DNA from 2 places in the Marinococcus sp. LNHM4E3-1 genome. Region 2 is predicted to be linked to the other one. Evidence: predicted binding sites of a transcription regulator. Region 2 holds the regulator's gene; the other holds the start of a gene.

Region 1 (4,204 bases), on a different contig from region 2:
ATGATGAAAGAGAGCTCACCATAACTCTTGGAAACATAGCCACAAAAACCGAAGCGATAACAGAAGCTATCCCGAAACCTGAAAAGATAAACGCCCAGCCGTCTCTTCCCCGCAGGGAGAAAAGAAATGCAGCGGCATAGCTTACTACAGCAGCAACGGTAATGGCTGCCACCCATCCGCCTTTAACCACATACATATCAGTATTAAAAACAGACAGCACCACGAAAACAATCAGCGCAGAGAAAACAGCCGCTGCGGATCTCCGAGCATGTTTACGCGCCCGCTCCTGTACTTCTCCGACTGTTTTCAACGTCAAAAACATCATACCGTGCAAGTAGCATAAAATTACGAGCGTGAGGCCGCCGGCCACCGAGTATATATTGACAAAATCGGTAAACCCCGCCCTCATTGTCATCGTTTCATCAATTGGCATGCCCTTGAGCATACTCGTAAACAACACGCCAAACAAAAATGGCGGCATAAGGCTTCCAAGAAAAATGCTCCAGTCCCACGTTTTTTTCCAGTACATGTGACGGCCCTTTCCCCGGAACTCAAACGCCACGCCCCGGATAATCAGAGCGAGCAGGACGAATACAAATGGGATGTAGTAGCCGCTGAACATAGTAGCGTACCAGTGAGGAAACGCAGCGAACACCGCTCCTCCGGCCGTGATCAGCCATACTTCGTTGGCGTCCCAGAACGGGCCGATGGTATTGATCAGCACCCGGCGCTCCTGGTCGTTTTTTGCCAATACCCTCGTGCCCATGCCGACGCCGAAATCAAATCCTTCCAGGAAGAAAAATCCAACAAACAAAACAGCCACCAGCAAAAACCAAAATTCACTGAGCTCCATGTTCATATGCCTCCTTGTCAAATGGATCTATCACCGGCTCCTGATCTTCATCCTCCGGGTCATGCTCAGTGCCTTGTTTGATTTCTTTAATGTATAAATAAACCATCACAAGGCCAAGCAGCAGGTAAATTGTAGTAAATGTAATGATGGAAAATAAAAGCGACCCCACTGAAACATTTGGAGAGACCGAAGCAGCAGTCGTCATCAAGCCAAAAACGGTCCACGGCTGCCGGCCAATTTCTGTCATGATCCATCCGGCGGTGTTTGCTATAAACGGGAAGGCAATAAGTGCCATCATCAGCTTTAAGTACCAGCGGCGTTCAAGAAGCGTTTTCCGGAATAAAAACCAGAGACCGAGCATTGAAGCTGTAATCATAACCATTCCAGCACCAACCATAACCCGGAAACTCCAAAAGGTTGCGTTTACCGGCGGGATGTAGTTTCCCGGGCCATACTCTTCTTCGTATTCCGCCTGAAGTGTCTTCATTCCTGGCACTGAGCCCTCAAATTCTTCATAGGCAAGATAACTGAGCAGATACGGAAGCTCCAGCTGTGCTTTATTTTCCTGCGCTTCGACATCCATCCAGGCAAACAGGTTCCACCCGGCCGGGTCTTCACTGTCCTCCCAGAGAGCTTCACTGGCTGCCATTTTCATCGGCTGTGACTCCATCAAATGCTGCGCCTGCACATGGCCGCTGAATGCTGTTCCCATACCACCGATCAGACCAAGCGCCATCGCCAGGGCAAATGATTTCCTAAACAGGGAAACCTCTTCTCCCTTCAGCATTTTATAAGCACTTGCGCCGCCTATAACAAACGCTCCTGTCGCAAAAGCACCGAATATAACGTGCGGAAATTCCACTAAAAACTGAGGATTGGAAAGAAGAGCAAAGAAATCATTCATTTCCGCCCGGCCGTTCTGCAAAATATAACCGACCGGCTCCTGCATAAAAGCATTGGCTGCGAGAATCCACATGGCTGAAAGAATCGTTCCAAGCGCCACCAGCCAGATACACATCAGGTGAATGCCCTTTGGCAGACGATTCCATCCAAAAATCCACAGCCCGATAAAGGTCGATTCCATAAAGAAGGCCAGCAGAGCCTCTACTGCTAGTGGCGCCCCGAACACATCGCCTACAAAACGGGAATATTCCGACCAGTTCATACCAAACTGAAATTCCTGAATGATACCAGTCACCACCCCGATTGCAAAATTAATTAAAAAAAGATGGCCCCAGAACTTCGTCATTTTTAAATACACTTCTTTACCGCGGAAATAATATAATGTCTGCATAATTGCCACCATAAAAACAAGTCCGATCGATAAAGGCACAAAGAAAAAATGAAAAATCGTCGTCGATCCGAATTGAATTCTGGCTAAAATCAACTCATCCACTGTAGAAACCCCTCCCCTGTTCACTATTTCACAAATTCAAGTGAAATTATTCACATGACTCGATATTATTATGCTCCTGAACGTGATAAAAATCACATACTATTTATGACAAAGCTATTAACATATTGTGGCAAAAGTATGGCAGATATTAAAATCGTTCCAGGTCTTATCCTCCCGGAACGATTTTGAATTTTATTATGTCATATGCCAAAAATGATTAAGGAGCTTTAACAAGCGACTCCGGAAGCGCGTACCGATACATATACACCGGGTCCTCGTGACGGTCCAGGACACTCAGAAGCTCTGCCGGCGGTTCCGCGTATATTCCCGGGTAGTCCTGCTCGTCCTTTGCCTCCTCCACGTTAAAGGCCAGCTGTTCTTTATCGGTAAAAAATTGTGCGTCAATGCCGGGTTTATTGCCCCTTGCGTCCAGCCGCACCCATCTGTCTTCTTCGTGAAGATAGACGGCATTTAAAGCATGAATGCAGTAGCCGTCTGACGATTCTTCGAAGAGAGTTAGCCGCTGGTAGCAGAAGCCGCATGGTATCCCTTCCGAGCGGAGAAGCGCCGCCAGCAGATGAGACTTGGACCAGCAGATCCCCTCGCGGTATTTCAGCACCTCCGAGGCTCTCCGGGTAACTGTTTTACCCTGAATATCCCACGAATGGCTGACTTTATCACGCACAAATAAGTAGGCAGCTTCTATCTTTTCTTTTTCATTCATTTCCGGAAAAAACAATTCCGCCGCTTTCTGCTGAATACTTTCCGCCGCGTAATCGATGTCATAGGTTTCCTGTAAAAATTCTATAAGTTGCACCATCGCCCTGCCTCCCTTTATGTATAATTATACTAAATAAAGAATTTAAATACAAAAAGAACAGGCAGCTGCCTGTTCTTCATTTCTTCTTATTATTGCTTTATCCACTGGGGCTCCGGTTTTTCGTTCATTGTCTCTTCTTCAATGAAGCTTTGATTCATGCCCTCCTGGACATAGGGTTCGTGCCCTGCAATCCAGTATTTCATTAATACAGTATAAAGAAGCAGTGCCGGCAGGCCGCCGATAAACCATGAGCCGTCAATATTAATAAAGGAAACGGCAGTACCAACAACAATGGATATAATAGCTGCGGGATTCCATCCTTTAAAAGCCTGGAACAGCTTGCTTTGTTCGTACAGCGCTGCTACGTTATAATTCCGTTTATGCACGAAAAAGAAGTCTGCAATCATTACACCGAATACCGGCCCCAAAAAGGCGGAAACAATGGCAATGAAGGTTGTAAAATATGCAGCATTCATCAGCCACCACGGGCATGTGAACGTAGCGAGTATACCAATGATGATGCATGACTTCGCCCAGGAAATTTTAAAAAGGTCCATTGCTACTAGCGCCGGTGGCATAATGTTAGCCATCAAGTTCGTCGTCACCTGGGCTATCGCAATAAAAATCAGTACGATAATGCTTGCCACGGTAGAAGGAATATATTCGGAAATAACATCAATCGGGTTCCAAATTCCAACCGCAGCCGCTCCGAGCATGCCAATAAATGGAAGCAGAATGCTCGGCGGCACCATACCAACCAGATGAGCATTAATATAGGTGGATGTTTTTGTCTTTTTCGGGACGTATCTTGTGTAGTCTGACACGTTAATCAGAAGGGCTGCAAACTGTCCCACCAATACGGTCATTGCAAGCCAGAGCGGAATGCCCCAGGATCCGTCCACATTCGCGGCTGCCTGCACCTCAAATCCAAACGTCGTTAAAAACAGGAAAATTAAGTAGATGATACCGCCCATTATGATGACAGAACCGATAATTTCCACCCATTTGATGGATTCAATACCTTTAGCCGAAAGAAAAATCTGCAGGGCCTGAAAGCCAAAAAACCACACCCATACATTTTCAAAGCCTATAAAGCTCGAGGCAATCTGATTCAAAGCCTGCGCCCCGAGCCATG
Region 2 (4,204 bases):
CAGAAACCACGCGTCCTTCCTGTGGCTTCTCCTGAGCGGAGTCCGGCAGCACAATACCACCAGCGGTTTTTTCTTCTGATTCTACCTGTTCGAGTACGAGTCGATCACCTAAAGGCTTTAACAAGGAAAACAACCTCCTTAGAATATTTTCATCGTCCGTTATATGTAACGGGAACGACAGTAACAACATTTGTTGTTAGCACTCTTTCCATTCGAGTGCTAAACCCAATTATTATATTAATCAACCTGGGCTTTGTTTGCAAGAGGGAAGCGAAAATTTTTTCTTCCTTTTCCCACTCCAGCGCTTGATGGCACCTGAATTCACATTCCCTGCTAATCGTTTTATTAACCTTATATTTCAAAATTGTCATAAATTCGCAAGCGCTCTCTTTATTCTTCCTGCAGGTACCTGTGATACAATTAGAGCGTTCGAAATTGGATTTAACCGAGAGAGATTAGGAGTGATCCCCTTCCATGGCCGCACGTTACTGGAGCATTGTTATTATTTATGTACTTATGCAGCTTTCGGGCATCGTTGCCGTCCCGGCCCTTTTGGCTGTAGGCAGCTTTGATTCCGCACAGCAGGCTTCGTACTTCTGGATTTTTGCGAGCTTTATCGTCGCTTTGATTGTTATTTTGATTCTGCTGATTCCTGAAAGAGGCCAAAGTCTTGCGTTTAATAAACCAAAAATGCCGTGGCCGAATTCCGTCGCCTGGATTTTTATCGGGTTCGCTCTCGCATACGCCGGTCAGATCGTTGCCGGTTTGATTGAACAGAACCTGCTCGGCATCGATACGGCGTCTGAAAACACGGCGCAGATCATCGAGCTTGTTAACAGCATGCCGGCCTTTGTCATTATTGTAGCTGTGATCGGACCGATTCTCGAAGAGCTGGTGTTCCGTAAAGCTATATTCGGCTCGCTGTACAAACGAACGAACTTTTTTATTGCCGCTATTATCAGCTCCCTGATATTTGCTGCTGTGCATTTGGATTTCACCCACCTGCTCGTTTACACTATGATCGGCTTTGTGTTCGCTTATTTGTATGTCAAAACCGGCCGCATCATCGTGCCGATAATCGTCCACTCCATCATGAACGCATTTGTGGTCGGTATTCAGGTATTGTTCCAGGATGAAATCGAACGCATTATGCGTGAAGCCGAGAGCGCACTTATTCTGCTTGTTCAGGGGTTGATGTAATATGAAAGCTTCTACCGCTGCCCTTTTTTACTTTGTGCTCGGCGGAGTCCTGCTGATGTTTACGTACTTTTCCGTCAGCGAGTCCTCCTGGTCGTTCTGGAGCATTCTGCTCGCTGCCTTTGCCGCCTACGACCTCGTGATGGGGTTCAACTATCTGCGCCTCATGTCGGAGCAGAAAAAGAAGAAATAGCAAAAGGGACCGCCTGAATGTTGGCTGGTCCCTTTTTTATGGGTCAGTATAAATGAAGTATCCTGCTGGCAGCCTATTCGTTGTCCAGCGGATAATTTTTCAGAAAGTACACGAGCGTCTGCAGCTCGATGGCAAGATCAATATGATGCACGCGTACAGACGCAGGGACGGATAAGCGCGCCGGGGTAAAGTTCAGAATGCCGCTGATGCCTGCCTCCACCAGTTTTTCTCCAGTCGTCTGGGCGGCGGCGGACGGCACGGTGAGCATTGCTACGGAAACGTTATGCTCTTCAAGCTTCTCCGCCAGATCATCGGTATGATACACCGGCACATTTCCAATCTGCTCTCCCACCATGTCTTTATTGATATCAAATGCAGCCACAATCCGGGTGTTTTCATTTTTGGAGAAATTGTAGCGAAGCAGCGCCTTCCCGAGGTTCCCGACGCCGAGAAGTACGACGTCTGTCGCCTCATCCTGGTCCAGGGTAGTCCGGAAAAACGACAGCAGGTACTGTACATTGTAGCCGTACCCTTTCTTGCCGAGCGCGCCGAAATATGAAAAATCCCGGCGGATTGTTGCCGAATCCACCTTGACCGCCTCACTCAATTCGGTTGAAGAAACGCGGGTTTTGCCTGTTGCATACAGGCTTTCCAGAAATCGATAATATAGGGGCAGCCGCTTTGCGGTTGCCTGCGGAATTTTTTGCTGGTCTGTATTCATAATTATTTCCACCTAAATGTATTGTCATTGTCTGTAGACAGTATAGCATGCGTCCCTATGAAAACGTACCGAAACGCTTACCTGCAGCAAGACGTATCCTATTTCGCGTTTCGCCGAAAAGTACGATACACTGATACTATCAGAGTTGTTATTAAAGGAGCTATATAAATATGATTTTACTTCAATGTTCGGGTGTCACCAAGTCTTTTGGGGCAGAAACCGTACTTGATCAAATAAAACTCGAGGTAAAGGAAGGTGAGCGGGTGGCCCTGGTCGGCAAAAACGGGGCCGGCAAATCCACTCTCCTGAAAATTCTTGCCGGTGAATCCTCGTATGATTCCGGTTCGATCACGATGCCAAAGGGCACGACATTCGGGTATCTTGAGCAGCATACCGGCCTGAACAGTGATAAAACGATGTGGGATGAAATGCTTGATGTTTTTACCCACCTGCAAAAAGCTGAAGCGGAGCTGCGTCGTATGGAATCGAAAATGTCCGAGCCCGATATTATTGACGACGCCAGGGCCTATGAAAAGCTGATGGCCGACTATGACCAGCGCCAGCAGGAATTCGAAGCGCGCGGCGGCTACCGCTACGAGTCCGACATCCGCACGGTGCTGGCGGGTCTTGGCTTTGGCAGCTTCTCCCTCGACACGCCGGTGCAGTCGTTAAGCGGCGGCCAGAAGACCCGTCTTGCTCTCGGCAAGCTACTCCTGGCCAAGCCGGAGCTCTTAATTCTTGACGAGCCGACCAACCATCTTGATATGGATACACTGCGCTGGCTCGAGCAGTATTTAAGCAGTTATCCGGGGGCTGTCCTGATCGTTTCCCACGACCGGTACTTTCTGGACCAGATCGTAACGAAGGTATACGAAATTATTCATAAGAAAGCCCGTTTGTTCTACGGCAACTACAGTGCCTTTCAGGAAAAACGGGCCGAGCTGTTTGAACAGGAAATGCAGGCCTATGAAAAGCAGCAGAAGGAAATTTCTGAGCTTGAAGACTTCGTGCAGAAAAACATCGTACGCGCATCTACAACAAAACGGGCCCAGAGCCGGCGGAAAAAGCTCGAGAAAATGGATAAGCTCGACAAACCGCAGCGGGACGGCAAATCCGCTACTCTGCGCTTCGACATCGACCGTCAGAGCGGCAACGATGTATTGAAAGCAGAAGACCTCACCTTTCGTTTTGACAACAAAGCGCCTGTGTTCGAACGTTTAAATGTCCGGGCCCAGCGCGGTGAGAGCATTGCGCTGATTGGACCAAACGGGACGGGGAAAAGTACCTTTTTAAAAACGATCAAGGGAGACTTTGAACCGGATGAAGGGCATATTCAGCTCGGAAGTAAAGTAGATCTCGGCTATTACGACCAGCAGCAGGCCGAACTGAATTCAGGCAAAACCGTCCTGCAGGAGCTGTGGGATGAATATCCGCTCGAAAACGAAAAGGATATTCGTACCGTGCTCGGCCAGTTTTTATTTACCGGCGAAGACGTGCTGAAGCAGGTGTCCGACCTTAGCGGCGGCGAAAAAGCGCGCCTCTCGCTCGCCAAAATGATGATGCAGAAGTCGAATTTTCTGCTGCTTGACGAGCCGACCAACCATCTCGATCTCGACAGCAAGGAAGTGCTCGAAGACGCTCTGATTGATTACCCGGGAACAATTTTGTTTGTTTCCCACGACCGGTACTTTCTGAACCGGATTGCAACACGCATTCTCGAAATGGGGGACGGCGACGTCCGCAACTACATCGGGGATTATGATTACTATTTGTTCAAAAAAGAAGAAGAACGGGAAAAAGCAGCGCTTCAGGCCGAGCGTGAAGGACCGAAGCAGGAGGATGCCGGTGCGGCTAAATCCTCGTTTGCAGACGACAAAGCAGCCAAGCGGGAGGCCCGCAAGCGGCAGCGCCGCATCGAGCAAATTGAACAGGATATTGAAGCCAAGGAACAGCTCGTCGAGGAGCAGGAAGCAGCTCTTTTCGAGCCCGACGTATACGAAGACCATGAAAAGGCCGCCGGCTATCAGACCTCAATCAATGAACTGAGAGGCGAGCTAGAGCAGCTGATGGAGGAATGGGAAGAGCTGCAGCTC

The links. The regulator Rex, encoded in region 2, represses fermentation and respiration genes when NADH is low (regulators of the CRP and FNR family bind a similar motif). The targets are predictions, from matches to a motif close to TTGTGAAATATTTCACAA.
Region 1: ACTRXI_RS05915 (cytochrome ubiquinol oxidase subunit I) is a predicted target of Rex. The motif match lies at 2,288-2,305, and genes of this name have one in related genera.

The regions. Positions count from the first base shown of each region.
Region 1 covers NZ_JBQLID010000004.1:149,712-153,915, forward strand. Annotated here, with positions in the region: gene cydB (cytochrome d ubiquinol oxidase subunit II) at 1-853, opposite strand, end outside; gene ACTRXI_RS05915 (cytochrome ubiquinol oxidase subunit I) at 840-2,249, opposite strand; gene ACTRXI_RS05920 (transglutaminase-like domain-containing protein) at 2,467-3,069, opposite strand; gene ACTRXI_RS05925 (NCS1 family transporter) at 3,159-4,204, opposite strand, start outside.
Region 2 covers NZ_JBQLID010000025.1:6,835-11,038, reverse strand. Annotated here, with positions in the region: gene groES (co-chaperone GroES) at 1-124, opposite strand, end outside; gene ACTRXI_RS16015 (lysostaphin resistance A-like protein) at 475-1,200, shown strand; gene ACTRXI_RS16010 (DUF4305 domain-containing protein) at 1,202-1,390, shown strand; gene ACTRXI_RS16005 (redox-sensing transcriptional repressor Rex) at 1,464-2,111, opposite strand; gene ACTRXI_RS16000 (ATP-binding cassette domain-containing protein) at 2,282-4,204, shown strand, end outside.